Regions from separate parts of the Mesorhizobium sp. M3A.F.Ca.ET.175.01.1.1 genome, predicted to be linked through region 3. Evidence: riboswitches for the same ligand, from Rfam matches in the RefSeq annotation. Region 3 holds a riboswitch; each other region holds the start of a gene.
What was found. Region 3 has a riboswitch for cobalamin ahead of EN818_RS23355 (CbtB domain-containing protein). Riboswitches for the same ligand answer to the same signal wherever they lie in the genome.
Positions count from the first base shown of each region.

Region 1 (10,034 bases), on a different contig from region 3:
TGCAGGGACAGGCGGATACAGACATAAACGCGCTCGGCCGCGCGCAGGCGACCCGCAACGGTCGCCGCCTGGCCGAGTTCGTCGACAAGCCCACCGATTTCGACTTCGTCGCCAGCCCGATGCGCCGCACGCGCGAGACGATGGAGCTGATGCGCGCGGCGATGGCACTCGATCCGCTCGCCTACCGCACCGATCCACGTCTTGTGGAGTTGAGTTTCGGCGATTGGCAGGGTTTCACCTTTGGCGAGCTCGAGGCCAGGCTTCCGGGTTCGACCGCCGGACGCCGGCACGCCAAATGGGATTTCCAGCCGCCAGGTGAGGGCGCCGAAAGCTACGAGATGCTGCTCGAGCGCATCAAGCCGTGGTTGGATACCCTCGACCGGCAGACGGTCTGCGTCACCCACGGCGGGGTCATGCGCTGCCTGTTCCGCCTTGTCGAAGGAATGTCGAAGAAGCAAGCGGCCAACCTCGATATTCCGCAGGATCGCCTGCTGCGGCTGCAGGGCCGCAGCCTGGAGTGGCTGTGAGGCAGACGCCTCAACCTCGTCATCCTAGGCGAAGCAGGAGCGAAGCTCCGTCGCGGAGACCCTAGGATCCATGTCGTGACCTAGCCGAATGGCAAAAGCGGCGCAGAATAGAAAACGTTCTGCACTGCTGCAAAGCTCCGACGCAACGGCATGGATTCTAGGTCTGCGCGCGTCGCTCCGCTCCTTGCTTCGCCCTAGAATGACGAAGCTTTCGGCGTCCGGCTAATTTCGAAAGTGGTCCTCTACCGGCGCACCGCGTTGGCCAAGACCTCGCAGCGAGGAACTAATTCTGGTCGCTGTCCGGCAGCTGCATATCGGTAACGACGTTCTCGCCATTGGTCACGTCGAAAGCGATGACGATGTCCATGCCGGGTTTCAGTGCGTCCAGATCGGTCTCGGCGTTGAGCTTGTAGGATTTGCCGTCGTCCAGCGTCAGCGTCAGCGTGTCCTTGTCGACCTTCTTGATCAGTCCTTCGGTCTGGCCGGCGAAGGCGGCGGTGGAAATCAAGAGCATGGCGCCAACAGCGCCAATCAGGGTACGCATCGTCGTCCTCTTTGGTCATTGCGCCGGCTGGTCAGCGGCGGATCCTCAACGGCGGATGGAAGAGAGCAGAAACCAACCGAATGTGTCAAAACTAAATCCGCCCGATCACAGATTGATGCGCCGGAACACCGTTTGACCGCTGTGGAAAACGCCAATAGAAGGCAGCGTGCAGCGCTGCGCGTCCTTTTGGATGCGTGAGGAACGCTGCACCACTTTTAGTTTGCCGGCTCCGCCGCCGGGCAGGGCGCTTTCCATGTCTCACAACACCTTCGGCCATCTTTTCCGCGTCACCACCTGGGGTGAAAGCCATGGCGCCGCGCTCGGCTGCGTTGTGGACGGCTGTCCGCCCGGCATCCGCTTCAAGCGGGAGGATATCCAGGCCGAACTGGACAGGCGCCGCCCAGGCCAGTCGCGCTTCGTCACCCAGCGCCGCGAGCCGGATGAGGTGAAAATCCTCTCGGGCTTCATCCTCGACGAAGACGGCGAGACGATGATCACCACCGGCACGCCGGTGTCGATGCTGATCGAGAATGTCGACCAGCGCTCCAAGGACTATGGCGAGATCGCCCGCCAGTACCGGCCCGGCCATGCCGATTACACCTATGAGGTCAAATACGGCCTGCGCGACCATCGCGGCGGCGGCCGCTCCTCGGCGCGCGAGACCGCGGCTCGGGTGGCTGCCGGCGCGTTGGCGCGCAAGGTGGTGCCGGGCATGATCGTGCGCGGCGCGCTGGTTTCGATGGGCGAGAAACGAATAGATCGCGCCAACTGGAACTGGAATTTCGTCGGCGATGCCGAAAACCCGTTCTTCACTCCCGATCCAGCGTCCGTTCCGGTCTTCGCTGCCTATCTCGACGGCATCCGCAAGGCGGGCTCATCGGTCGGCGCGGTGATCGAGATCGTGGCCGAAGGCGTGCCGGCGGGCCTCGGCGCGCCGATCTATGCCAAGCTCGACCAGGACATCGCCTCCGGCCTGATGTCGATCAACGCCGTCAAGGGCGTCGAGATAGGCAACGGCTTCGAGGCCGCCCGCATCACCGGCGAAGAGAACGCCGACGAGATGCGCATCGGCAATGACGGCAAGCCGGTGTTCCTGTCCAACCATGCCGGCGGCATCCTGGGCGGTATCTCGACCGGGCAGGCGATCGTCGCCCGCTTCGCCGTCAAGCCGACCTCCTCGATCCTGACGCCGCGGAAGTCGATCGACAAGGACGGCAAGGACGTCGATGTCATGACCAAGGGACGCCACGATCCATGCGTCGGCATCCGCGCTGTGCCAATCGGCGAAGCCATGGTTGCCTGCGCGATCGCGGATCATTATCTGCGGCACAGAGGACAGACAGGTAAGGGAATAGGCAGTAGGGAATAGGCAGTAGGCCGCCCGAACAGCCTTTTTCTTTCCCTACTGCCTACTGCCTATTTCCTGCGAGCGAAGCGAGCACCTCATGCCCTACGACCAGAAGAAGATCGTCGAAGCGATCCGCGCCTTCGAGCGCGGCGAGATCGTCGTCGTCATGGACGATGACGGGCGCGAGAACGAGGGCGACCTGATCGTTGCCGCCGTTCACTGCACGCCGGAAAAGATGGCCTTCATTGTCCGCAACACCTCCGGCATCGTCTGCACGCCGATGCCGCGCGAAGAGGCGCGGCGGCTGAACCTGGCGCCGATGGTGGCCGACAATGATTCCGCCCACACAACCGCCTTCACCGTCAGCGTCGATTTCAAGCACGGCACGACCACCGGCATCTCCGCCGACGACCGCACCCTCACGGTGCGCAACCTTGCCAACGGCAATGTCGGCGCCTCCGATTTCGTCCGTCCCGGTCACATCTTCCCGCTGATCGCGCGCGAGGGCGGTGTCTTGATGCGTTCGGGCCATACCGAAGCGGCGGTCGATCTGTGCAAGCTCGCCGGCCTGCCGCCGATCGGGGTCATCTCCGAACTGGTCAATGATGACGGCACCGTCAAGCGCGGCCCCGAGGTGCAGGCTTTCGCCGAGGAGCACGGCCTGAAGCAGGTCTCGGTCGCCGATCTCATCGCCTATCGCCAGCGCAAGGAAACGCTGGTCGAGCGCGTCGCCTGTTCCGACATCGACACGCCCGGCGGCAAGGCGCAGGTCTTCACCTACACGCTTCCCTGGGATTCCATGCACCACGTCGCGGTTGTCTTCGGCGACATCCGCGATGGCGAGGACGTTCCGGTGCGCCTGCATTCGGAAGATGTCGTCACCGACGTCTTCGGCACCAGCCACCGGCTGGACGCGATCATGAAAGCCATGGGCGAGCGCAAGCGCGGCGTCATCGTCTATCTGCGCGAGGGCTCGGTCGGCGTCGCCCACCAGGAGCGCAACCGTCCGGCGAGCGGCGAACGCGAGGACCACGAGGAGGCGCGCCGCCGCGAGAACGAGTGGCGCGAGATCGGCCTCGGTGCGCAGATCCTCAAGGATCTCGGCATTTCGTCGATCAACCTGATTGCCTCGCGCGAGCGCCACTATGTTGGTCTCGAGGGCTTTGGCATCCACATCGCCAAGACCGAAATCCTGTAGGTGGGATTCAGGGTGACGCTTGCGGCTTCCGAGCGGTAGCTCGAAAGCCTGCTCAAGCGGGCCCTGGTCACACCACTGGCTAACCATACCGTCGACTTTGTGCACCGGTTTTGGCAGCCGCGAGCCGCAGCCACAATTGACAAACGTGCGGGTGAGAGCATCCTCCTCGGCCATTCTCTGAGGCGGGAGAGTCGGGGTCATGTGGGACTTCAGCGTCGGCAGGTCGGTGTCCATCATGATGAGGACCTGGCCGTTCATTGCCTTTCGAATGATCGTCTATTTCGGCATCACGGTGGCCTACATCATGGCGACCGGAACCGGCGCCAGCGTCGGCTACGGCGTCGGCCACATCTCCACCGATCCCGACGGGCCGATGTCGTTTGCCCTATGGGGCGGGGTTGTCGGCTTTGGCGTCGTTTCGATCGCGGTCTACTGGATCCGCGAATACATCCTCTACGTCCTCAAGGCCGGCCACATCGCCGTGATCGTCCACCTGATCGACGGCCACGACGTGCCCGACGGCCAGGGCCAGATCGCCTATGCGCGTGAGGTGGTGACCAAGCGCTTTGCCGAGGCCAACATCCTTTTCGTCGTCGACCAACTGGTGAAGGGCGCGATCCGCGCCATTTCCGGCCTGGTCGGCGGCATCGCCGCCTTCCTGCCCATTCCGGGACTCAGTGGCGTGGTCAGCTTCATCAACACCGTCATCCGCCTGTCGCTGACCTATGTCGACGAGATCATCCTCGGCTACAATATCCGCATCAATTCGAACACGCCTTTCGAGACCGCCAGGCAAGGGGTCGTGCTCTACGCGCAGAACGGCAAGCACATGGTCAAGAACGCCGTCTGGCTGGCGGTGATCATGTGGGGCGTGTCCTTCGTCATCTTCCTTTTGATGCTGGCGCCGGCCGGTGCCATCCTGTGGGTCATGCCCGGGCAGCTTGCCGGCTGGGCCTTCGTGCTGGCCATCGTCTTTGCCTGGGCTTTCAAGGCGGCCTTCATCGAGCCCTTCGCCATCGCCTCGCTGATGCAGGTCTATTTCGCCGCCATCGAGGGCCAGGCTCCCAATCCCGAATGGGACCGGCGCCTGGCCGACACCTCGTCGAAGTTCAGGGAGCTTCGCGACAAGGCGCTCAATTCCTTCGGCGGCTCGCGCTGGGATGCGCCCCGGGCGGCTTGATAGCAGCCGCCTGATCAGGGCTTCGGCCGGTCGCCGAGACCGAGGCTGGCGATCGCCGATTTGAGCGGTGCCTCGCCGGCGCCGCAAAACGTCTCGCTCATCACCAGTTCGGGCAAAGGCAGGCGCCTGCCCCAGCCATGTGCTTCCAGGTCCGGCTTCGGCGCGAATGCCGAGACGCGGCCGACGCACAGATAGGCGATCGGCGTGACATGGTCGGGGATCGACAGCAGCCGCTTCAGCGCTTCGGTCTCGATGATGCTGACCCAGCCGACGCCGACGCCTTCGGCGCGCGCCGCCAGCCAGAAGTTCTGCACCGCGCAGACGGTGCTGTAGAGATCCATCTCCGGATTGTGCCAGCGCCCGAGCGGCGAGTTCTGCGAGCGCTGCCGGTCGCAGGTGATGCAGAGATTGAGCGCGCTTTCGCAGATGCCTTCGAGCTTCAGCTTGCGGTAGAGCGCCTGCCGCTCCGCCTCGATGGCCGGCAATTCCTGCTCGCGCGCCGCCAAAAACAGGTCGCGCACCTGGCGGCGCCGTTCAGCATCGCGGATGACGATGAAGTTCCACGGCTGCATGTAGCCGACCGACGGCGCGTGATGGGCGGCCGTCAGCAGCCGCGCCAGCACGCTGTCGTCGAGATCGTCGGCGACGAAATGGCTGCGCACGTCGCGCCGGGTGAACATCGCCCGGTAGACCGCCTCGCGCGCCAATTGGTCAAAGTCATCGCCGCCGCCGGCGGCCGCTCCTGCCTGCATCGCTTTTCCCCTTGCGACAGCAGCCCTGCGCCTGACCAAGCGCAAGACCATGTCTGCCAGGCCGGTCTTCTGGCTCGGGATCGTCCCGCGTCCGGCGCCTTCCCGTCATCGACAGTGGCTTTTGCCGGCGCGGTCCCCCTTACAGCGTTGGGCACGCCACGGAGTTCAACCGTGTTCCCGATTCTCCCGCGCGTTGCGGGCACCAGGCAGTGACACGACCTTACCGTGAGGCGGGCGCCGCGCCAATGCCGTCAGCGACACTATCGGGCGCGAATTTTCCCCAGCCATTCGGCGCTGAAACATGGTCATCCGGGCTGCGCGTGCCTAGATTAGGCGCCATGACAACCCGTCTCTACACTCATCCGGTATTCCTGGAACACCTTACGCCACCCGGTCATCCCGAGCGGCCCGACCGTTTGCGCGCCATCGAGCGTGTGCTGGATGATGACTCATTTTCGGCTCTGGATCGCGTCAAGGCGCCGGAAGCCGATGAGGCGACCATTCTCTATGCCCACCCGCAGGATTTCGTTGCCCGCGTCCGCGCCGCCATTCCCGAGAGCGGCATCGTCTCGATCGACGCCGACACCAGCGCCAGCCCGAAGAGCTGGCAGGCCGCGGTGACGGCGATCGGCGCCGCCAATGCGGCCGTCGACGACGTCTTCGACGGCCGCGCCAGCAATGTCTTCGTTGCTGCGCGGCCGCCCGGCCATCATGCCGAGAAGACCACCGCGATGGGCTTTTGCCTGTTCAACACCGCCGCGATCGCGGCCCGCTACGCGCAGAAGAAGCACCAGGCCGAGCGCGTCGCCATCGTCGACTGGGACGTGCACCATGGCAACGGCACGCAGGACATTTTCTGGGACGATCCGTCGGTGCTCTATTGCTCGACCCACCAGATGCCGCTTTATCCCGGCACCGGCGCAAAGAGCGAGACCGGCGCCGGCAACATCGTCAATGCGCCGCTGGCCCCCCGCACCGGCAGCGAACTGTTCCGCGACGCCTTCCTGTCGCGCGTGCTGCCGTCGATCGACGCCTTCGCGCCCGCCCTGATCATCATTTCTGCCGGTTTCGATGCGCATCATCGCGATCCGCTGGCCGAGATCAACCTGACCGAGGATGATTTCGACTGGGCTACCGGGCAACTGATGGAGCGCGCCGGGCGCCACAGCGGCAATCGGCTCGTCAGCCTGCTGGAGGGCGGCTACGATCTGCAGGGATTGGCATTTTCGGTCGCCGCCCATGTCGGGCGGCTGATGAAGGGATAGGATATGGCTGGCGAAGGCAATGAGGACGTCAAGGCGATGAGCTTCGAACAGGCGCTCGACGCACTGGAGAAGATCGTCGATGATCTGGAGCGCGGCGACGTCCCGCTCGACCAGTCGATCCGCATCTACGAGCGCGGCGAGGCGTTGAAGGCACATTGCGATCGTCTGCTGAAGGCGGCCGAGGACAAGGTCGAGAAGATCAGGCTGTCACGCGACGGCAAGCCGGTCGGAACGGAGCCGCTGGACGCCGAGTAGGTAAAAACGGGCAAGGAGTTCAAGCATGTGCCGCAACATCAAGACCCTGTTCAACTTCGAGCCGCCGGCGACGGACGACGAAGTCCATGACGCGGCGTTGCAGTTCGTGCGCAAGCTGAGCGGTTCGACCAAACCGTCAAAGCGAAACGAGCATGCCTTCAACCATGCCGTCGAAGCGATTGCCGCAGCGGCGCGTGAATTGCTCGATTCCATGGAGACCACCCAGCATCCGCGCAATCGCGAGGAAGAGGCTGCCAAGGCGAAGGCCAGGTCAGCACTCCGCTTCGCCTGAGCCATCGCATGAGCTTCTTCCCGGCCAACGATCCTGAACCCGGCGATGCCTTCGCCTGCGATCGTATCGAGTTGATGATCGTCCCCAACGCCAAGGACATCGGCGGCTTCGAGGTTCGCCGCGCCCTGCCGACGGCAAAGCGCCGGCTGGTCGGGCCGTTCATCTTCTTCGACCGCATGGGACCGGCAATCCTGAGGGCAGGGCAGGCGCTCGACGTGCGCCCGCACCCGCATATCGGGCTGTCAACCGTCACCTATCTGTTCGATGGCAGGATAAGGCATCGCGACTCGCTCGGCACTGAGATGGTGATCGCGCCCGGCGACGTGAACCTGATGACCGCCGGGCGCGGCATCGTCCATTCCGAGCGCACGCCGGAGGAACTGCGCGGCGCGCCGATGTCGATCTCCGGCCTGCAGACCTGGCTGGCGCTTCCCGACGGCAAGGAAGAGGTCGCTCCGATCTTCGAGAACACGGCGGTGATCCGCCTGCCGAAGATCGATGCCGAAGGGATCAGCGGCCGTGTCGTCATCGGCGAATTGTCCGGGCTGCGATCGCCGGTCACGACCGCTTCCGACACGCTCTATGCCGATCTGCGGCTGGCGCCGGGCGCCAGCGTGAAAATTCCCCCCGAGGCCGAGGAACGTGCCATCTACACGCTGGAAGGCGAGGTCTCGATTTCCGGCGACCGCTTCCCCGCAGAACGGCTGCTGGTCTTCAAACCGGGCGACGAGATCGTCGTTTCGTCCGAGCGGGGGGCGCATTTTATGCTGTTCGGCGGAGCCTCGCTCGGCTCCAGGCGTTATATCTGGTGGAACTTCGTTTCGTCTTCGAAAGAACGCATCGAGCAGGCAAAAGAAGAATGGAAGACAGGCCGCTTCGATATCGTTCCCGGCGATGAGGAAGAGTTCATTCCGCTGCCGGAAAGCTGAACCGCGTCACTGACACGCATTTACATTCGCCTGCCGGCGGCATATTTCGCGCATGATCGAGGCGCATATTTGTGAAGGTTGAGCAATTCCAGGAAAAGTGTGAAACGGTTTTCCGTCCGAAATCGCGTGGAACAAAGAGCAATTCCAGGAAAAGTGTGAAACGGTTTTGCGTCCGGAATTGCGTGGAACAAAGAGACAGAGCGGTCCCGTGAAACGGTTAACCTCTCTGACGCAAGGTTAAGATCTTACAGGCCGCTCCGCAGTGAACCAGAAACCCGAAACCCCGCTTCTCGACCAGGTCCGCATCCCGGCGGATTTGCGGGCGCTTGACGAAAGCGCGCTGCCGCAGCTGGCGACGGAACTGCGCGCCGAGCTGATTGATGCCGTTTCGCATACCGGCGGCCATCTTGGCGCCGGCCTCGGCGTGGTCGAGCTGACGGTCGCCCTGCATTATGTCTTCAACACGCCGCAAGACCGGCTGATCTGGGACGTCGGCCACCAGGCTTATCCGCACAAGATCCTGACCGGCCGCCGCGACCGCATCCGCACGCTGCGCCAGGAGGGCGGGCTCTCCGGCTTCACCCGGCGAGCAGAGAGCGAATACGACCCGTTTGGTGCCGCGCATTCCTCGACCTCGATTTCCGCCGGACTCGGCATGGCCATGGGCCGCGATCTTTCCGGCGGCCGCAACAATGTCATCGCCGTCATCGGTGACGGCGCGATGTCGGCCGGCATGGCCTATGAGGCGCTGAACAATGCCGGTGCGCTCGACGCCCGCCTGATCGTCATCCTCAATGACAACGACATGTCGATCGCCCCGCCGACCGGTGCGATGAGCGCCTATCTGGCCAGGCTCGCCTCGGGCAAGGCCTATCTCGGCCTGCGCGATTTCGGCAAGAAATTGTCGTCCTATCTCGGTAAGCGCGCAGATCGCGCCATCACGCGCGCCGTCGAGCATGCGCGCGGCTACGTCACCGGCGGCACGCTGTTCGAGGAGATGGGCTTCTACCACATCGGTCCGATCGACGGGCACAATCTCGAGCACCTGATCCCGGTGCTGAAGAACGTGCGCGACAATGCCGACGGCCCGGTGCTGATCCATGTCGTCACCCAGAAGGGCAAGGGCTACGCGCCGGCCGAAGCCGCCGCCGACAAATATCACGGCGTCAACAAGTTCGACGTCATCACCGGCGCGCAGGCCAAGGCGCCGGCCAACTCGCCAAGCTACACCAAGGTGTTCGCCGAGAGCCTGATCCAGGAGGCGCGCGAGGACGACCGCATCGTGGCGATTACCGCCGCCATGCCGAGCGGCACCGGCCTCGACCTCTTCGGTGAGGTGTTCCCGGCCAGGACCTTCGATGTCGGCATCGCCGAGCAGCATGCGGTGACCTTCGCCGCCGGTCTCGCCACCGAGGGCTACAAGCCCTTCGCCGCCATCTATTCGACCTTTCTGCAGCGCGCCTACGACCAGGTCGTGCATGACGTGGCGATCCAGAAACTGCCGGTGCGCTTCCCGATCGACCGCGCCGGCTTCGTCGGCGCCGACGGCGCCACCCATTGCGGCGCCTTCGACACGACCTTCCTGGCCTCGCTGCCCGGCTTCGTCGTCATGGCCGCCGCCGACGAGGCGGAATTGCGCCACATGGTGCGCACCGCCGCTTCCTACGACGAAGGCCCGATCGCCTTCCGCTATCCGCGCGGCAATGGCGTCGGCGTCGACATGCCGGAGCGCGGCTCGGTGCTC
Region 1 covers NZ_SRTP01000003.1:4,900-14,933, forward strand. Annotated here, with positions in the region: gene EN818_RS08020 (histidine phosphatase family protein) at 1-527, shown strand, start outside; gene EN818_RS08025 (DUF1344 domain-containing protein) at 811-1,071, opposite strand; gene EN818_RS32590 (hypothetical protein) at 1,177-1,326, opposite strand; gene aroC (chorismate synthase) at 1,325-2,440, shown strand; gene ribB (3,4-dihydroxy-2-butanone-4-phosphate synthase) at 2,517-3,617, shown strand; gene EN818_RS08040 (hypothetical protein) at 3,817-4,797, shown strand; gene bluB (5,6-dimethylbenzimidazole synthase) at 4,812-5,549, opposite strand; cobalamin riboswitch at 5,591-5,771, opposite strand; gene EN818_RS08050 (histone deacetylase family protein) at 5,888-6,814, shown strand; gene EN818_RS08055 (exodeoxyribonuclease VII small subunit) at 6,818-7,069, shown strand; gene EN818_RS08060 (DUF2277 domain-containing protein) at 7,095-7,361, shown strand; gene EN818_RS08065 (pirin family protein) at 7,370-8,290, shown strand; gene dxs (1-deoxy-D-xylulose-5-phosphate synthase) at 8,553-10,034, shown strand, end outside.
Region 1: another riboswitch for cobalamin. It lies ahead of bluB (5,6-dimethylbenzimidazole synthase); the one in region 3 lies ahead of EN818_RS23355 (CbtB domain-containing protein).

Region 2 (10,034 bases), on a different contig from region 3:
GGTAATCGAGCAGGATGAGGAATTGCGGATTGCGCGAGGCGACCGTCTCCCAGTCGGTGTTGCCCCAGCTCGTCTCCATGTCGGCCATGATGTTCTCGCCGCCGGCGGCTGCGATCATGGCATTCGGGATGGCGAACCTGCCGGCGGTGAAAGGCTTGTCCTCGCCGGAATCATAGAGGAAGACGCGGGTGCCCTTGGCGTTGCCAATTTTCGCCGTGAGGTCGGCGAGCTCGGCCTTCCAGCCAGCGACGAGCTTTTGAGCATCGGCCTCCTTGCCGAAGATCTTGCCCAGCTTCTCGACGTCGCCATAGAGCAGGTCCATCGAGGCGGCAGGTCGGTCCTTGTCGAGGTGGACGCAGCTTTCGGTCAGCACCAGCGTCTTGATGCCGTGCGGGGCGAGTGTGTCCGGCGTTACCTCGCCGCCCGGCTTCATGCCGTAGTACCAGCCGGCGAAGAAGAAATCGGGCTGCACGGCGATCAGATTCTCGAGCGTCGGATATTTCGGCGCGAGTTCCGGGATCGAGCCCTGCGCGGCCTTGAACTCCGGCCCGACCTTGTACCAGCCGGTGATGCCGGTGAGACCGACGATCGAGGACTGCAGCTTCAGCGCGAAGGCCATCTCGGCCATGTTGAGGTCGTGAATGACGGCACGCTTTGGCGGCGCCTCGAAGGTCAGCGGCTTGCCGCAGCTGTCGATGGTGACCGGAAAAGCGAAGGCCGGCGAGGCGGCGAGCAAAAAGGCAAACGACAGCGCGATGCGTTTCAAGGGACAGGTGCTCCTTTGTTTGGACAGGTTCAGGATGGCGAGGATGCGCCGTTGGCAAGGTCGAAGACGGTGAGCTCGCGGTCTTCTGTCGGATGCGGCAGACGCAGCACATCGATGCCGAAGACCTGGCGCACGAGCTGGGCGTCAAGCGCCTCGCGCGGCGGCGCCAGCGCATGCAGCCGGGCATTGTTCATCACCGCCACCGTGGTGGCGAAGGGCGCCACCAGCGACAGGTCGTGCAGCACGGCAACGACGGTCATGCCGAAGTCCGCGACAAGGTCGAGAAGGTCGCCGCGGGCGCGCGGATCGAGATGGTTGGTCGGTTCGTCGAGGAACAGGATTTTTGGCTCCTGCGCCATGGCACGGGCGAGTTGCGCACGTTCCCGTTCGCCACCGGACAGCGAGCCGATCGTGCGGCAAAGCAGCGGCAAGAGTCCGGTCCGGCGCAGCGCATCCACGACGATATCGCGATCCTCGCGCTTGCGCCTGATGCCGATATGCGGGACGCGGCCAAGCTCGACATAGTCGATGAGAGTAACCCGCGGATCAGGCTGGTCGGCCTGGCCGACGACGGCCATGCTGAGTGCACGCTCGCCCTGCGTGATCCTATCCAGCCGGCGTCCGGCCAGGCGCACCTCGCCGCTGGCCGGCCGCAGAGCACCACACAGCATGCGCAAGAGCGTGGTTTTGCCGGCACCGTTAGGCCCGACGATGGCCAGCCGTTCGCCCGGAGTGAGCGACAGGCTGACGCCATCGACCAGGAGCTTGCCGCCTGCCACGGCCGTCAGCCTGCGAGCTTCGAGAAGCTCAGTCATGGAGCTTCTCCCGAACGGCTTTTCGAATCAGGCCGGCTGATCCGAGCAAATAGCTTCGGCAGGGCGCGCACTCGTGGCGATCGATGGAGCCGTCCAACATTCCGTCACTCTCCAAATGGCGACGGAAGGATGCTGGACGGCCGGCTGACAGACCGGCGCCGCGTCTCCTCCCGGCACACCCCGTCCGGTCAACTCGTGTCGATGGCAGGTCTCCTGGCTCGCGGGTCGCCGCGCCATCCGCCTTCCCAGCCTTGTCGGCCAGTGGTTTTCAGATGGAGCTCGCCGCTCACAGTTGCGGGGGCAGCCACGGCATCGACCCGAGGCGGATCTCACCGTGTTCCCTTTTCACCCTTCGCCTTGCGGCTCGGGACCATGACGCAGCCATCCTAGGTCGCCCGCGCACGAGTCGCAACTGGCTTCCGTGCAATCTCGCCGGCTTGCGAAAATCCCGATTTCCGGCACTGCCTCAGCCAAACATCGGAAAAACTTCAGAAAGCGTTCGGGATTTCGCGGGCCCGAAAACGCAAAAAGATCGGGCTGGCGAAAGACCGGCCAAAACGCCGATCGCTCCCAGCCAACATTTTCCGGTCGCAGCATCCTCCCGGCGCGACCGCAACCTTGGTCACGGAGACAACATGATTGCCGCACTTTTCCATAACAGGCCGCTGAGGCGCCGCCTTGTCGCCGGCTCGATCGCCATCCTCGCCTGCGGCGCCGCCATGGTTTGGCACGGCGCACGCAGCGAGGCCTCGAACGCAAAGCCCGCCGCGCCGGAGATGAAACTGGTCAAGGCCATGGCGGTCGCCCCGACCCGCAGCGCCGACACCCGCACGGCCGTCGGTGAGATACGGCCGCGGCTCGAAAGCGACCTCGGCTTCCGCGTATCCGGCAAGCTGCTCGAACGCATCGCCGAGATCGGCTCGACGGTGAAGAAGGGTGAGGTGCTCGCCCGCATCGAAGACCAGGATTATCGCAACCGGCTCGCCAGCGCCGAGGCCGATGTCGCGGCGGCGCAAGCCGTGCTCGTCGAAGCAAGCGCCGCCGAGGTCCGCATCGGCGCGCTGCTCGCCAAAGGGTTCACCACGCGCGCCACTTACGACGCGACGCTGAAGAATTTGCGCTCGGCGCAGGCCAAGCTCAAATCGGCGAACATCGCCTTCGAGATGGCCAAGGACCAGGTCGCCTATACCGAACTGCATGCTGAATTCGACGGCATCGTCACCGCCACCGGTGCCGAGGCCGGACAGTCGGTCGCTGTCGGCCAGATGGTGGTGCGCGTTGCCGATCCGAGCGGGCGCGACGCGGTGTTCTCGATCGCGGAAGCCGCCTTCGCCAACACGCCCGACACGAAGCGGCCACCGCAGGTCACTGTCTCGCTGCTCAGCAATCCGGCGATCACCGCGATCGGCACCGTCCGCGAGATCGCGCCGATGGCCGATGCCGCGACCCGCACTTTCCAGGTCAAGGTTTCGCTCGAGAACGCTCCGCAAGAAATGCGCTTCGGTGCCAGCGTTTCCGGCCGCGCCGAGGTGGCCGGCACGCCGGTCGTGGTGCTGCCGGGCAGCGCGCTGTTCGACAAGGACGGCAAGCCGGCCGTCTGGGTGGTCACCGCCGCGTCGGGGGTGGAACTGAGGCCCATCACCGTCGCTCGCTACGAGACCGATCGGGTCGTCGTCAGCGACGGGCTTGGCCAGGGCGATGTGGTCGTCACCGCCGGCGTAAACCGGCTGCGGGAACACGAAAAAGTTCGTATCGTTGAGGGAGAAGGACAATGACCATGTCCAAGACAAAGGTCCTCATCGCCGGCGCCGGCCCGACCGGGCTGACGCTCGCACTTTGGCTGACCAGGCTCGGCGTGCCGGTGCGCATCTTCGACAAGGCGGCGGCTCCCGGCGAAACGTCGCGGGCGCTGGCCGTCCAGGCGCGCACGCTGGAGTTCCATCGCCAGATCGGCATCGTCGAGGATGTCCTTGCCGAGGGCGTTAGACTGGAGCAGCTAACGATACACACGCCGTCCGGCGTCGCCGCGAGGCTGCCGCTCTCCGATTTCGGCCGCGGCATCAGTCCTTATTCCTTCGCCTTCGCGCTGCCGCAGCATATCCACGAGCGCGTGCTGATCACGCATCTGGAGCGTGCCGGCGTCGAGGTCGAGCGCGGCACGGAGCTCGTCGCCTTCCAGGACAAGGGCGAAGCGGTCATCGCGACCCTTTTGCGGAACGGCAAGACCGAGACCGTGAGCGCCGCCTATCTCGCCGGTTGCGACGGCTCCCGCAGTGCCGTGCGCCATGGGCTGAACATCGGCTTCCCCGGCGGCACGTACGAGCAGTCCTTCTACGTCGCCGACGTCAAAGGCAGCGGCGAGATCACCCGCAACGGCATGGACACGACGATCAGCACCTATGGTTTCGCGATCGTCATGCCGGTCCGGCAGTCCGGCTCGGCGAGGCTGATCGGCATCGTGCCGAAGGCACATGAGGCCGACGAGACGATCACCTTCGAGGCGATCCGTGCAGACATCGAGCGCGACACCGGCGTCAAGGTCCATGAAGTCAACTGGTTCTCGACGTACCGCGTCCACCACCGGGTCGCGGAACGCTTCCGCGTCGGCCGCGTCTTCCTGGTCGGCGATGCCGGCCACATCCACAGCCCGGCCGGCGGCCAGGGCATGAACACCGGCATGGGCGACGCGGTGAACCTCGCCTGGAAGCTCGCCGCGGTCGTGCAGGGGCGAGCCGATCCGCGCCTGCTCTACAGCTACGAGCCGGAACGCATCGCCTTTGCGAAGAAGCTGATCGAGAGCACCGATACCGCTTTCCGGTTCATCACCAGCCGCTCGCGGCTGATCGGGCTGTTCCGGCGCTATCTGATGCCGAAGTTCCTGAACGCGCTGCTCCACACATCGTTCGGCTCGCGCGCCTTCTTCGGCTTGATCTCGCAGGCAGCGATCCAGTATCGCGCCGGGCCGATCAGCTCGGGCACGGCAGGCAAGGTGAGCGGCGGGGATCGCCTGCCTTATGTCGTCCACGGCAGCAGCGACAATTTCCAGCCGCTGCGGTCGCTGGATTGGCAGGTCCATGTCTATGGCGAGGTCAATGCCGAGTTCCGGGCGATGCTGGCATCGACCGGGATCCCGGTCCACGCGTTCGCATGGTCGGAGGCGGCCGGGAAAGCCGGCCTGCAGCGCGACGCCGCCTATCTGGTGCGGCCGGACGGCCATGTCGGACTCGCCTCGCCAGTTCAAGAAGCAGCCAGCTTCCAGCGCTATCTCGCCAGCCTCGCCATCAGGCCGCGGCTAGCCGAGCGGGCGCCCTACCGCGTGCCGGGTACGATGCACAGCCTGGCCTGAACTTCCACGGCTCCCGCCCGAGGGCGGGTGCCGACCGAACCCAACCGTCAGTTGTTTTCGCCAGCCGGCAGCCGCCGGCGGAACGCGCTTTTGTGCGCCTGAGAAGGAACCGCATCATGACCAGCTTCAATCTTTCCGAATGGGCGCTGCGCCACCGGAGCTTCGTCGTCTATCTGATGATCGCGGCGGCGCTTGCCGGGCTCTACGCCTATGGCGGCCTCGGCCGCGAGGAGGACCCGCCTTTCACCATCAAGACCATGGTGGTGAAGACGATGTGGCCCGGCGCCACCACCAGCGACACGGTGGAGCAGATCACGGATCGCATCGAGAAGAAGCTCGAGGAGCTGCCCGACCTCGACTACGTCAAGAGCTATACCAAGCCTGGCGAGTCGGTCGTCTTCGTTAATTTGAAGGACACGGTCGCGGGCGACCAGGTGCAGCCGCTTTGGTACCAGGTGCGCAAGAAGCTCGACGACATCAAGCCGACCTTGCCGTCCGGCGTCCAGGGGCCGTTCTACAATGACGAGTTCGGCGACACCTATTCGCTGATCTATGCGCTCACCTCCGACGGCCTCAGCCATCGCGAGCTGAAGGACCTGGCCAGCAGCCTGCGCGCCGGACTGCTCACCGTGAAGGACGTCGCCAAGGTCGACCTGGTCGGCCAGCAGGACGAGAAGATCTATCTCGAATTCTCGACTCAGAAGGTGGCGGCGCTCGGCCTCGACGTCGGCACGCTGTCGCAGGCGCTGCAGGCGCAGAACGCGCTGACCCCGAGCGGCACGGTCGATGCCGGACCCGAGCGCATCGCCATCCGCGTTTCCGGCAGCTTCACCTCCGAGGAGAGCCTGAAGGCGATCAACTTCTACGCCAACGGCCACTATTTCCGGCTGGGCGACGTCGCCGAGGTCAAGCGCGCCTATTCCGACCCGCCGCAACCGATGTTCCGCTTCAACGGCAAGCCGGCGGTCGGCATCGCCATTTCGATGACCTCGGGCGGCGACGCGCTGGCGCTGGGCGAGAACGTCAAGGAAAAGATGCATGAGATGGAGGCCGAACTGCCGCTCGGCGCCGAACTCGGCCTGGTCGCCGACCAGTCGCATGTGGTCGAGGAATCCGTCGGCGAGTTCACCAAGAGCCTCGGCGAGGCGATCGCCATCGTGCTCGCCGTCTCGCTGCTGGCGCTTGGCTGGCGGCCCGGCGTCGTGGTGGCAGTCGCCATCCCGCTGGTGCTGGCGATCACCTTTGTCACCATGGAGTATTTCGGCATCTCGCTGCAGCGCATCTCGCTCGGCGCGCTGATCATCGCGCTCGGCCTGCTGGTCGACGATGCCATGATCGCGGTCGAGATGATGATCTCGCGCATGGAGGAAGGCTACGACAAGATCTCGGCAGCCACCTACGCCTATACGTCCACCGCCTTCCCGATGCTCACCGGCACGGTGGTGACGATCGCCGGCTTCGTGCCGGTCGGCTTCGCCAAGAGTGGCGCCGGGGAATACTGCTTCTCGCTGTTCGCCGTCGTTGCCATCGCGCTGGTCGTCTCCTGGGTGGTGGCGGTGCTGTTCACGCCGCTCACCGGCGTCTTCCTTCTGCCGGACCGCATCAAGGGCCATGGTGGCAGCCATCAGCCCTCGCGCATTGCCCGCGGCTTCCAGGCGCTGCTCGAGACGGCGATGCGGGCGAAGTGGCTGGTGCTGTCGGCAACCGCCGGGCTGTTCGCGCTGTCGGTCGTGGCGATGGGCTTTGTGGGGCAGGAGTTCTTCCCGAAGTCGGACCGGCCCGAGGTCATGGTCGACCTCACTTTGCCGCGTACCGCTTCGATCAAGTCGACGGATGCGGTTGTGGAGCGGGTCGAGAAGCTGCTTGCCACCGATCCCGACATCGACCACTGGAGCTTCTATGTCGGGCAAGGCGCGGTGCGCTTCTACCTGCCGCTCGACGCACAGCTTGCCAACGACTTCTTCGCCCAGGCGGTCGTAGTGACCAAGGGCCACGCCGTGCGCCAGGCGGTCATCGACCGGCTGGAGAAGCAGTTGTCGACCGGCTTCGACGACGTCATGGCCCGCGTCACGCCGCTGGAGCTCGGCCCGCCTGTCGGCTGGCCGCTGAAGTTCCGCGTCTCGGGTCCGGACCCGGACAAGACCAGGAGCCTGGCGCAGCAGTTCGCGCAGGTGCTGGGCAGCGATGCTTCGGTGCGCAACATCAACTACGACTGGAACGAGCCGGCCAAGGTCATCAAGGTCGAGGTCGACCAGGATAGGGCGCGGGCGCTGGGCATCTCCTCGCAGCAGCTGTCGGAGACGATCAACGCTGTGCTGTCGGGCTCGAAGATCACCCAGATGCGCGACGATACCTATCTCGTCGACATCGTCGCCCGCGCCGTCGAATCGGAGCGCGCCAGCATCGACACGCTGCGTGGCCTGACGATCAGCGCCTCGGGCGGACGCCGCGTGCCGCTCGAACAGGTGGCGAAGCTCAGCTATCAGACCGAGCCGCCGCTGATCTGGCGCCGTGGCCGCCTGCCGACCGTGACGGTGCAGGCCGACGTCGCGCCGGGCGAGAACGCCACCTCCGTGTCGCGGCGGCTGGAGAGCGCCATCACCGCCTTCAAGGCGGAGCTGCCGGCGCGCTACAGCGTCGAGCAGGGCGGCGTGATCGAGGACAGCGCCAAGGCGCAGGCCAGCATCTTCGTGGTCTTCCCGCTGATGCTGTTCATCATGGCGACGGTGCTGATGATCCAGCTGATGAGCTTCCAGCGCCTGGTGCTGGTGCTGCTCACCGCTCCGCTTGCGATCATCGGCGTCGCCGGCGCGCTGCTCTTGTCGGGCGCACCGATGGGCTTCGTCGCGATCCTCGGCGTGATGTCGCTGATCGGCATGGTGATCCGCAACTCGGTCATTCTGATCGCGCAGATCGACCAGCATATCGCCGCCGGCGAAGAGCCTTGGGCCGCGGTGATCAGCGCCACCACGCACCGGCTGCGGCCGATCCTGCTCACGGCCGCGGCCGCCATCCTGGGCATGATCCCGATCGCGCCGACCGTGTTCTGGGGACCGATGGCCTATGCGGTGATGGGCGGCCTGATGGTGGCGACCGTGCTGACGCTGGTCTTCCTGCCGACGCTCTACGTCACCTGGTTCCGCATCAAGGCGCCAGAGACCAACAAGACCACCGGCCGGGTGACGACCGCCGAGCCGCAGCCGCTGGCCGCCTGAACGGCACATCCTCCCAAGCCACGGCGGAAAGCCGCCGTGGCAGCCAATCAAACGGAAAGGAACGACCATGACCCTCTTCTACGGAAATCTTCTCGTTCGCTTCAATGCCGGGTTCCTGATCCTCGCATCGGCGGGCGGGCTCGTCACCGACATTGCCGGTTCCTTCTTCGGGCGCGGCGCCGAAGCCGGCCTGCTCGGCGACGCGCCCGGCGCCGGCATCGGTTTCATCGAGGCGCATGGGCTTGCCCTGATCATCGGCGTGACGCTCTGGCGCATCGCCTATTCGCGCAACTGGCACGCCGTGCTGGCGGCCGTGCACGTGCTGCTCGGAACCGCGAACCTTCTGTTCTGGCAGTTCTTCATCGCCGCCGACGTGCTCGTCGTCGGCTACGTCACGACCGCGGCGCACTGGCTGTTCGTGGTTGCTCACCTGGCGGCACTGAGGGGCTCGACCCGGGTTGCCGTTTCATCTTCCCACTAGACTTAGGAGAAACGCCAATGCCTTTGAAATCCGTGAAGAAATTCCGCTCGGCCGCCGCCTTGCTCGCACTCGGCCTCGCCGCCGTCGAGATCGTCGGCAGCGCCGTGCCGGCCCTGTCGCTGGTCGGCACGGCTGAAGCCCGTTTCGGCCACCCCTGGACGCCGCATAGCGCGGCGGGCGTCGCGCGCCGGACCACGACCTGGCGCGTGCTGAGGCACACCACCGCCTGGGTGGCCACGCTGCCGGCCGGCTGCGTGCGCACCAAGGTCAACGGCTTCGAGGTCTGGCGCTGCGGCGGCACCTATTACCGGGCCTATCAGGGCCGCTACATCGTGGTCGTCGTCGATTGAGGCGTTCAGGCACAACCCAAATTAACCGAGGGCAAGTCTGACGCCCTCGGCGAGATGCTCGGCATCCGCCCGGTTCTCGAACGGTACGCCGCGCAGCGCATAGTCGAGCGGCGAGAAAGGCTCACCCTCCTCGATGAGGACGATCTGCCGCCGCGCCTTCTCCATGTCGCCCATCTGGGCGTAGCAGGCGGCCAGCCGCGTCCGGATCCACGGCGCCGGTCGCGTGGCCAGTTCCAGCGCGTCGGCCGCCTGTCGATATTCCCCCATCATATAAAGCGCCAGCGCGCGGTCGAATTGGTACCAGTGCGGGTGCAAGGGGTCGATGCGAATGCCGCGCGCCAGCCAGGTCAGCGCTTCCAGCGGCCGGCCGCGCATCGTCAGCAGCATGCCCATCTGCTCGATGCTGTCGGCGTCATAAGGGTTGAGCTGCAGCGCGATGCGCATGTGATGCTCGGCCGCTTCGTGGTCGCGCATGTAGAGGCGGATCAGCGACTGCACGCGATGGCCGGTCGGCTGGTCCGGGGACAAGGCCAGGCCCTTGTCGGCGAGATCGCGCGCATTTTCCAGCACTGAGTCGCTGGCGCGGCCGAACTCGCCATCCAGCGCCCGTGCCAAAGCGAGATAGGTATAAGCCAATCCGTAGTTCGGATCCTTGGCGACGGCCGCCTCGAACAGAGCTTCGGCGCCGCGCTGATCGGTCTGCGCCGGATCGCGCAGCAGCGCGAAGCCGCGCAGCGCCAACTCGTAGGCGGCAAGGCTGGTGACCGGCTTGCGTGAGGCCTGCTCCAGTCCGGCATTGGTGACCCGCGTGACCAGGCGGCTGACGATCTGCTCGACAATCTCGCGCTCGATCGCGAACAGCCCCTCGCCATGCGACTGGTAGCGGTCACCCCAGAGCTGGCTGGCGGTGGCGATGTCGACGAGACTGACGGCGACCACGACATGCTCGCCCTGGCGGCGCAGCGACCCTTCGACCAGATAGTCGGCGCCGATGCGGGCGCGGATCTGGGGCCATTCGGCGCGGCCGAAGGAGGCGAACGAAAAGCTCGAATTGCGGGCCA
Region 2 covers NZ_SRTP01000018.1:66,879-76,912, reverse strand. Annotated here, with positions in the region: gene EN818_RS28160 (ABC transporter substrate-binding protein) at 1-766, opposite strand, end outside; gene EN818_RS28155 (ABC transporter ATP-binding protein) at 796-1,581, opposite strand; cobalamin riboswitch at 1,767-1,971, opposite strand; gene EN818_RS28150 (efflux RND transporter periplasmic adaptor subunit) at 2,217-3,356, shown strand; gene EN818_RS28145 (FAD-dependent monooxygenase) at 3,359-4,927, shown strand; gene EN818_RS28140 (efflux RND transporter permease subunit) at 5,044-8,142, shown strand; gene EN818_RS28135 (hypothetical protein) at 8,210-8,623, shown strand; gene EN818_RS28130 (hypothetical protein) at 8,641-8,973, shown strand; gene EN818_RS28125 (winged helix-turn-helix domain-containing protein) at 8,995-10,034, opposite strand, start outside.
Region 2: another riboswitch for cobalamin. It lies ahead of EN818_RS28155 (ABC transporter ATP-binding protein); the one in region 3 lies ahead of EN818_RS23355 (CbtB domain-containing protein).

Region 3 (10,034 bases):
TCCGCACCGTCCATGTCGGCGAGTTTCCAGCCGATCACCGCGACATCGAACTTGGTGTCCGCGGCCAGCTCCAGGAATTGCTGGCCGCCATGGACGCAACTCACCAGCTCGAAACGGCCATCGCATTCCAGCATTTCGCTGAGCGCCGAGACAACGAGTGGATTGCGCTCGGCAACGACAACGCGCACGCGCTGCTCGCCCGCTGCTTCGTTCGTTTTCCTGGATTTGAGGTTCAAGGCCTGCCGTTTGTCCTGTCGATTCTTGCGCAGTTGCGGTCCTCTGGACCTGCATCATAGCAATTCTGCCCCAACCGCACAGTGACGCTCTTTCCCCAGCGACATGGGCTGTCGCGCCGGCTGAACGCGAATCCCTTTGCCCTTCGTGGCATCCCGGCGGTTGCGGAACAGGCGCATTTTGTCGAGTATTCCGCGTGTTAGAGCGGCGTCTTCCCAAGACGATTCGGGGCGTTGCGCTATCTGCTGCTCCAAGCTCGGGTTCCCGAAAACCGATTCCGGTTTTCGGGGTCATGCGCTAGACCTGATTTCACACCCTTACTGGATTGCTGTTGGCGGGAGGCTCTGGTGGAAGGCGAGGACAGAGAGACGACCGGCGCCACGCCCGCCGATGAGCACCACGCCGACATCTATGGCGAGGACGGTGCCGTGCGCGCATCCTTCCTGGCGCAGATCGGCGCGGCGATTGCCGACCGTGACACGCTGACCCTCAAACGCGAGGTCGATGACCTCCACCAGTCGGAACTGGGTGATCTGCTTGAAGCGTTGCATCCCGAACAGCGTCGCGCGCTGGTCGATCTGCTCGGTACCGATTTCGACTTCTCGGCGCTGACCGAGGTCGATGAGGCGATCCGTCTCGATATCGTCGACAACCTGCCCAACGAGCAGATTGCGCAAGCGGTCCAGGAACTCGATTCCGACGACGCCGTCTACATCCTCGAAGATCTCGACCGAGAGGACCAAGACGAGATCCTGTCGCAACTGCCCTTCACCGAACGCATCAGGCTGAGGCGCGCGCTCGATTATCCGGAAGAGACGGCTGGCCGGCGCATGCAGACGGAGTTCGTCGCCGTGCCGCCGTTCTGGACGGTCGGCCAGACGATCGACTACATGCGCGAGGATAAGAACCTCCCAGACCGCTTCAGCCAGATCTTCGTCATCGATCCGAGCTTCAAGCTCGTCGGCGCCGTCGACCTCGACCAGATCCTGCGCACCAAGCGCGCGGTGAAGGTCGAGGACATCATGCGCGAGACCCGCCACGCCATTCCAGCCACGATGGACCAGGAAGAAGCGGCGCGCGAATTCGAGCAATACGACTTGCTCTCGGCGGCGGTGGTCGACGAGAACGAGCGGCTTGTCGGCGTGCTCACCATCGACGACGTCGTCGACGTGATCCAACAGGAAGCCGAGGAAGATTTGTTGCGCATGGGCGGCGTCGGTGACGAAGAGCTGTCCGATAGCATCCTGGCAACCTCGCGCTCGCGTGTGCCGTGGCTCCTGGTCAACCTGCTTACGGCTTTCCTGGCCGCCTCGGTCATCGGCCTGTTCGACCGCACGATCGAGCACATCGTGGCGCTGGCGGTGCTGATGCCGATCGTTGCCGGGATGGGCGGCAATGCCGGCTCGCAGACCATGACCGTCACCGTGCGGGCTCTGGCGACGAGAGACCTCGACATCTACAACGCCGCCCGCATCATACGACGCGAGTTGGGGGTGGGTTTCATCAACGGCATCGTCTTTGCCGTGCTGATCGGCATGGTCGCCGGGACCTGGTTCCACGATGCCAATCTGGGCGGGATCATCGCCGCCGCGATGATCATCAACATGTTCGCGGCAGCGCTGGCAGGAATCCTCATTCCGCTGGTGCTCGATCGTTTCAAGATCGATCCGGCGGTGGCCTCCGCCGTGTTCGTCACCACCGTAACCGACTGCGTCGGCTTCTTCGCTTTTCTCGGGCTCGCCACATGGTGGTTCCGCGTTCCATGAGGCTGCCGAGGTTCAGGCGATGCCGATGCAAACTCCTCGGCTCGTCCGTCAATTGACTTTTACGTAAATGCCGTGCGAGGCTGATTTGGGGTCGTCTGCCGATTCCGGCATATGATGGGGTTGATCGGAGGGAAAGGCGACGCTCTTGCGCGGCGATGCCTGGACGTTGGGCGTGGGAGCGAGAATGCGGGAATATTATACGATCACCGAGCTGACGCGCGAGTTCGACGTGTCGACTCGCACGCTGCGATTCTATGAGGACGAAGGGCTGGTGCAGCCGATCAGACGCGGCCGCACCCGGCTGTTTCGCCCGTCGGACCGCCATCTCATCCGTCAGATCATGCGCGGAAAGCGCCTCGGCTTCTCGATCGCCGAGATCCGCGAAATCATCCAGATGTACAAGGAGCCTCCCGGCGAGGTCGGCCAGCTCAAGCTGATGATCAAGCGCATCGAAGAGAAACGAGAAGACCTTAGGCAGAAGCGGCGCGATCTCGAGGAAACGCTGGCGGAGCTCGATCAGGCGGAGGAATCGTGTGTCGAGCGACTGGCCGAACTTGGGGTGAACACTTGACCGTTCACGGGAGCGCGGCCCCCGCTCAAATCCACCGCCTCACTCGCTTGGCATAGTCGCGGTATTTCTTGCCGAATTTGGCCGCCAAGATTTTTTCCTCCTTCTCGATCGCCATCTTCTGCGTGGCGAAGGCGGCGAGGAAGGCGAAGAGCAGGAACCAGGCGATGCCGGTGATGAAGGCCACACCGATCAAGAGCAGGGTGTTGGCGAGATACATCGGATTGCGGGTGATGCCGAAGGGACCTGACGTAACCAGATGGGCAGGCTCGGCATTGGGATCGAACGTGGTTCTCGCCCGCAACATGACGCGGATCGCCGTGATCCAAAGCGCAACGACCCCCAGCAGGGCGACCCAGCCGGCGGCAAACAGGATCTCGCCCAAGATGTCGCCGATCCAGGGCAGGGGATAAAGCAAACCGAGCAGGATGCTAAGCACGATCGCCACGACATAGATCACAGGCGGCCAGGGAATGATGCCGTGCTTGGCTCCGTTCATTCTTGTCCTCCCTCCGTCTGGCTTTCCGTCGCCGAGGTGCAGGTGCTGGCGAGATCGGCAAGATGCGATTTCCAGATATCGGTCTGATCGTTGCTGTAGAGCTTGTCCAGTGATCCTTCGCTCTTCAACGCGCCCAGCATGCAGCCACAATAGCTGGAACAGAACTTGGTGTCCTGCTGTTGCTGCTCGCAGGATACCTGGCAAGCGCTCAGGAAACCCGCTTCCTTGTCCTGCGGGGGCGCGGGCATGATCTGCGACAATATCCAGACAGACCCGAACAGCAGCGGTTGGTGGATAAGATAGAAGGCCAGACTGTGACGGCCGATGAAGATGAGCGGATTGGCCCAGCGGCCAGGCATCCAGGCGCCCAGCCGAGCGAGAAGACCGGAGGCCGATGCGAACCTGGCCACGCAGATGCCGGCAAGCACCGCGCCAAACCAGGGGAGCACCGGGACATAATCGTTGGAGCGCGGGTTGGTCGCCGACAGCCCAACCCACCACAGTGCCGGATGGTCGAAGAATTCGGACCGCAGATAATAGGGCGCCGCGATCACGGCCGCAGCGACGATCGCCGTCAGCAACGGCGGCAGCCGCAGAAACGCAAGGCCGAGCAGGCTCGCCAGCGCGATCTCGTGGAGTATCCCGAAGAAGATGAAGCCGTCCGGCGTAGCGACATAGGTGACAGCCGAGATGGCGATCGCCGACGCGGCGACCATGGCGAAACGCTTCCAGAAGCCCGGCCAGCGGATCTGGCGGCCATGGGCGAGGAACAGACTGACGCCGACCAGGAACAGGAAGGTCGAGGCGATGCAGCGCGCATAAATCTTCCACCAGCCGAAAGCGGTCAGGCCAGGTGTGGTGTAGCCGAAGTTTTCGAGATCCCAGGTGAAGTGGTAACTCGCCATCGCGATCAGCGCGATGCCGCGCAGTATGTCGATGGCGATGATGCGACTGTGTTTCGGCTTGTCCTGAACGGCTTCGTTCGTCGTTTGAAGGCTCATGATCTCGCAGTCCGATTCAGTCGTCCCAACGACTATCACGGTTAGGGCCGACAACAGAGGGCGAATGGCTGCTCTCCCGCATTGTGGCGTCTGCTCGGGGCCCTTAAGCTCGCGCCGTCAGTGCCGGCGCGATGCCGGCGGCCCAAGGTGCATCGAATGTCCGCAAGAATGATGTCTCTGACCGAAGAACTGGTTGCCCGTTGTTTTCGGGTCGTCGAAGACAGTGGCCCCGACCCAAATGCCGCGCATCTCGATGACGCCGACTACGAAGCGATGCTCGATGCATTGGAGGTTGAACTCCCCGCCGCCGAGCCGCTCTGGCTGTTCGGCTACGGATCGCTGATCTGGAAGCCTGAGATCGACCATGTCGAGGAACGGGTCGCAGTGGCGCGCGGCTGGCACCGTTCCTTCTGTATGAACATGACACGCTGGCGCGGCACCAGAGAGAGCCCGGGCTTGATGATGGCGCTAGATCGCGGCGGGCAATGCAAGGGCGTCGCCTTCCGGCTGAGCGACGGTGATCGCCGTCAGCAGCTGAACAAGCTGCTTAGGCGCGAGGTGACGCTCAAGCCGACAAGCTACCATCCGCGCCTGCTCAGCTTGGCCAGCGGCAGCGGTCCATTTCGGGCCCTGGGCTTCGTGATCAACCGCAAGGGCACCACCTATACCGGCGTGCTCAGCGAAGGCGAGGTGGTCAGAAGGCTTGCGACCTCCTGCGGCCACTGGGGTTCAGGCGCCGACTATCTCTACAACACCGTCAGGAATCTCGAAGCCCGAGGCATTCACGATGCTCACCTGTGGCGGCTGCAGCAGCTCGTCGCTGCCAGAATCGCCGGCTCCTAGCACACCGAGCCGTGCCGCAATCACGCTCCAGCGTGGCGGAATTTGGTTTGCCGGGGGAGACGATTCTGCCTATAGTCGCCGATGTCGTCGGTTCCGTTTTTGGAGCCAAGAGGGAATGCGGTGAGGGTGGACTTCCTGCCCAAAGCCGTGGCTGCCCCCGCAACTGTGTGCGGTAGTCCTGCCCCATAGACCACTGAGGATTTGCCTCGGGAAGGTGGGGAAGGGCGTGGATCCGCGAGCCAGGAGACCTGCCGGCGACAAGAAAGTTGACTTCTATGCCCTCGGGTGGAGGGCGAAAGGACAAGACATGAATACCGCTTCCTTTTCCCTCGGCGCTTCCGTCTCCTCGCAGTCGCGCTTCATGCAACTGGCGATGGCCGCGCTGCTCGGCATTTTCGTCGTCGGCTTCGTCGGCTTCTCGCATATCGATGCGGTCCACAACGCTGCCCACGACTATCGTCACTCGATGGCTTTTCCCTGCCACTGACGAGGGTTTGACATCATGAATCTGTTTCGCAACGTCGTGTTCATCGCGGCGATCGCCGGGCTCGTGGCGGGTGTGGTTCTCGCCTGCATGCAGGCCTATGCCACCGTTCCGTTGATCCTCAAAGCGGAAGTGTATGAAAAGGCGGGCGAGGGTCATCACCATGACCACGCGACCAACGACAACCCTGTGGGCGCAGCCGCTCCAGCCGCCGGCAGCGCGATGAGCAGCGCAGCCCCGGCGCCCGCCGAGGCAGTTGCCCCAGCCGAGGAGGAGGGCTGGGCGCCGGCCGACGGCTTCGAGCGATTCGCCTTCAATGTCGTCGCCAATATCGTCACCGGCATCGGCTTCGCGCTGATCCTGGTCGCAGTCTCGGAATTTGCGGGCGGCATCGGCAACTGGCGCCAGGGCGTGTTCTGGGGCCTAGCTGGCTTTGCCGTGTTCACACTGGCGCCTGGCCTCGGCCTGCCGCCCGAACTCCCGGCAATGCCGGCGGCCGAACTGCTGCCGAGGCAGATCTGGTGGGTTTCGACAGTCATCGCGACTGCGGCCGGGCTCGGTCTGATTGCCTTCCGCAAGTCGCTGCCGCTGGCCATTCTTGGCGTGGCGCTGATCGTGGCACCTCACATTATTGGCGCGCCGCAGCCGGAAAGCTTCGAGACCGCGATTCCCGAAGGATTGCATCACCAGTTCGTTGTCGCCGTGACGCTCACCGATCTGGTGTTCTGGCTGGTTCTGGGCGCGGTTGTCGGCGTGGTGCGCGGACGCTTCACCGGCACCGCGACCAGCTTGCGCGACAGCTTTGCCTGATCGCGCCGAAGGTCGCCTGACCTTCATCGTAGGCGGTGCGCGCTCGGGCAAGAGCGCGCATGCCGAGACCCTGGTGACGGCAAGCCCGTCGCCCTGGGCCTATATCGCCACAGCGCAAACCTATGACGACGAGATGCGCGAGCGGATCGCGCTGCATCGCGCGCGACGCGGCGAAGGCTGGGTCACCATCGACGCGCCGCTCGATCTGGCGGGCGCAATCGAGGCCTTGCCCGATCACCAGCCGGTGCTGATCGACTGCCTGACATTGTGGCTGACCAATCATATGCTGGCGGACCATGACATCGATGCAGAGTGCCGACGGCTCTCGGATGTGCTGTCGCGCCCGCGCGGACCGTGGTCCGTGGTCTCGAACGAAGTCGGGCTCGGCATCGTGCCGGACAATGCGCTCGCGCGCCGGTTCCGCGACGCCGCCGGACGCCTCAACCAGCAAGTCGCAGCCGTCGCCGACAGCGTGCTGATGATGGTGGCGGGGCTGCCGCTCAAGGTGAAGTGACATGGCCGAGATCGACGACAAGACCATCGACGACAGGGACGCCGAACGCCATCGCGCCAAGATGGCCAAGCGCAAGGCGGTGCAGGATGCCGAGGTGGCCGGCAAGACGATCGAGAAGGGACTGCTGATCATCAACACCGGACCCGGCAAGGGCAAGACCACGGCTGCCTTCGGCCTGGCGCTGAGGATGCTCGGCTATGGCAAGCGTGTCGGCGTCGTCCAATTCATCAAGGGCAAATGGCACACCGGCGAAAAGGATGCTTTCGCCGCCTTCGGCGACCAGGTCGTGTGGCATGCGATGGGTGAGGGGTTCACGTGGGAAACGCAGGACCTGAAGCGCGACATCGCCGCGGCGGAGGCTGCCTGGACCAAGGCCCTGCAACTGATGGCGGATCCTTCGATCAGCCTCGTCGTCCTCGACGAGCTCAACATCGCACTGCGCTACGACTATCTCGATCTGGAGAAAGTGGTCGCGGCGCTGAAAGCGCGCCGCGAGGACCTGCATGTCGTCGTCACCGGCCGCAACGCCAAGCCGCTGCTGGTGGAGGCGGCCGACCTGGTCACCGAGATGGGGCTGACCAAGCACCATTTCACGGCGGGGGTTAAGGCGCAGCAGGGAATCGAGTTTTAGCCGCTGATCAGAATGGTCAGATAGATCACGATCGCCGACAAGACGCCGAACAGCGCAATCAGCAGCCGGTCGGCGATGCGATAGAGTCTTAGCGCCATGCGGATGTCGGTGCTCTCGGCTTCGCGGCGGCCGCCTTCGCCCATGAAGGCATCCTCGACAATCACGCCTGCGTAGCTGCGCGGTCCGGCGAGCGCCAGGTCCAAGGCGCCGGCCATGGCGGCTTCCGGCCAGCCGGCATTGGGGGAGCGGTGCTTCTTCGCGTCGCGCTGCATCACATGCCAGGCATTGCGTGGATCGGCGCCCTTGACGAGGAAGGCCGCCAGCACGATGAGCAGGCCGGTCAGCCGCGAGGCCGGCAGATTGATCAGGTCGTCGAAGCGGGCGGCCGCCCGGCCAAACGCCTCGTGGCGCGGCGTGCGGTGGCCGATCATCGAATCGGCGGTGTTGGCGGCCTTGTAGGCGGCGCCGCCTGCCAGCCCGCCGACGCCGGTCCAGATGGCCGGCGCGACGATGCCGTCGGAGAAATTCTCGGCCAGGCTTTCGATCGCGGCGCGGGCGACGCCTGCCTTGTCGAGCTTTTCGGGATCGCGGCCGACGATGCGCGAAACGGCGATGCGGCCAAGCGTCAGACCGCCCGTTTCGAGTGCATCGGCAACGTCCTCGACATGCTGGGCGAGGCTCTTCTGTGAAAGAAGCGAGGAGCCGAGTATGGCTGCGGCGACCAGCCCAGAGGGAAAGATCAGCCAGAGCAGGATATGCAGCGTCAGCCCGATGGCTGCCGGCACCAGCACGATGACCAGCAATGCCTGGACGCCGCGGCGACGACGCAATTCGTCGGAATCGGTGGCGCGGTTGAGGCTGCGATCAAGAAAGGATATCAGCCTGCCGATCCAGGTTACGGGATGACCGATGGCGCGGAACAGCCAGTCCGGATAACCAAGGGCGAGTTCAACGGCAAGTGACAGGAAGGCGATCAGGATCGACATGAAACTTCTTGCAGGGATTGCGGCGGTGGATCATGGCGGCAGCCTCGGTCGGGCGAGGGCGCTCTTTCCTCACGCACCGCTGCCTTTCGTCGATCTTTCGACAGGTATCAATCCGCACTCCTATCCGCTTTTCGATCTGCCCGCCACCGCCCTGTCTCGATTGCCCGAAGCAGGACAACTGCGCGAATTGGCCGAAATTGCGGCCGCCGCTTACGGCGCGCCGTCGGTGGAGCAGGTCGTGGCTGCGCCAGGCACGCAGGTTCTCTTGCCGCGTGTCGCTTCGCTGGTGAAGCCGGGCAAGGCGCTGGTGCTCGGCCCGACCTATGCCGAACATGCCAGAGCCGCCGCGATCGCTGGTCACGCGGTGGGCGAAGTGAATGATTTCGAGGCGCTGGCGCAAGCCGACCTCGCCGTGCTGGTCAACCCCAACAACCCGGACGGCCGTATCGTCGAGCGGGATCGACTGCTCGATCTTGCCGCGCGGCTGCGCAGCAAGGGCGGCCTCCTGGTCGTCGACGAAGCCTTCATGGATGTCGGCCCGACGGAGCACAGCATTGCCGGGGACGCGCGTGAGAGCGGCATCGTGGTGCTGCGCTCCTTCGGGAAGTTCTTCGGCCTTGCCGGGGTGAGGCTGGGCTTTGCGATTGCGGATCGGCTGACGGCCGAGCGGCTGGACGCGCAGTTCGGCCCGTGGGCTGTTGCCGGACCGGCGCTCGAATACGGCATCCGCGCGTTGGCAGACACGGAATGGCAAACAGCCATGCGACAACGCCTGGCATCCGATGCCCACCGCATCGACGCGCTGCTCGGTCGATTCGGGGTTCCGGTCGCTGGCGGCACCAGTTTGTTCCGTTATCTATCGTTCCCTCACGCTCCAGGCCTGTTTTCGGCACTTGGCGAGCGCGGCATCCTGCTTCGTCATTTTGCCGAGCGGCCACAAGTCCTCCGGGCTGGCCTGCCGGCCGGCGAAGAGGAATGGCAACGGCTCGAAAGCGCGCTTGCCGCCTGGGCCGCGCAGCGCGAGGATGGGCCGAAGGAGATCGCGCGATGATCCATGTCTGTCCCCTGTCGAAGATCGAAGAGACCGTGGCGAGGACCGGGGCCGAGCGGCTGCTGTCGCTGCTTGCCGCGGGGACCGAGGTTACCCGCCCGGCCTCTATCCTGGCGGAAAACCACCTGCATCTGGTCATGCATGACATCGCTGTCGCCCAGGAGGGCATGACCATGCCGGGCGAGGAGCATGTGCGCGCCTTGCTCGACTTCGCCTACCGTTGGGACCGGGCGAAGCCGCTCGTCGTGCATTGCTATGCCGGCATCAGCCGCTCGACGGCGTCGGCCTATATCATTGCCGCTGCGCTGGCGCCGAGGCGCGACGAGGCGGAACTGGCCAAGACGCTGCGCTTTGTCTCGCCATCAGCGACGCCCAATCCGCGGCTTATTGCCGTCGCAGATGCGCTGCTCGGACGCGATGGGCGCATGATCGCGGCGATCGAAGCGATCGGGCGCGGCGCGGATGCCTTTGAAGGAACGCCGTTCGAGCTCGCGTTACAGGCCCAATGATCCTCGCCTAGAGCAGCCAGTCGGCAAGCTTGGCCTTGCGCACATCCCTGACAAGATCGATGAAACCATCGGCTTGATGCTCGGCGGTCAGGCGGCCCTTCTCGGCCGTGGCGATGCCGGCATCGCCGACGACGCCGT
Region 3 covers NZ_SRTP01000011.1:210,007-220,040, reverse strand. Annotated here, with positions in the region: gene EN818_RS23385 (response regulator transcription factor) at 1-236, opposite strand, end outside; gene mgtE (magnesium transporter) at 582-2,000, shown strand; gene EN818_RS23375 (MerR family DNA-binding transcriptional regulator) at 2,185-2,571, shown strand; gene EN818_RS23370 (isoprenylcysteine carboxylmethyltransferase family protein) at 2,597-3,067, opposite strand; gene EN818_RS23365 (DUF1624 domain-containing protein) at 3,064-4,068, opposite strand; gene EN818_RS23360 (gamma-glutamylcyclotransferase) at 4,225-4,911, shown strand; cobalamin riboswitch at 4,983-5,182, shown strand; gene EN818_RS23355 (CbtB domain-containing protein) at 5,219-5,398, shown strand; gene EN818_RS23350 (CbtA family protein) at 5,414-6,205, shown strand; gene cobU (bifunctional adenosylcobinamide kinase/adenosylcobinamide-phosphate guanylyltransferase) at 6,198-6,719, shown strand; gene cobO (cob(I)yrinic acid a,c-diamide adenosyltransferase) at 6,721-7,350, shown strand; gene cbiB (adenosylcobinamide-phosphate synthase CbiB) at 7,347-8,336, opposite strand; gene cobD (threonine-phosphate decarboxylase CobD) at 8,335-9,387, shown strand; gene EN818_RS23325 (tyrosine phosphatase family protein) at 9,384-9,896, shown strand; gene EN818_RS23320 (creatininase family protein) at 9,904-10,034, opposite strand, start outside.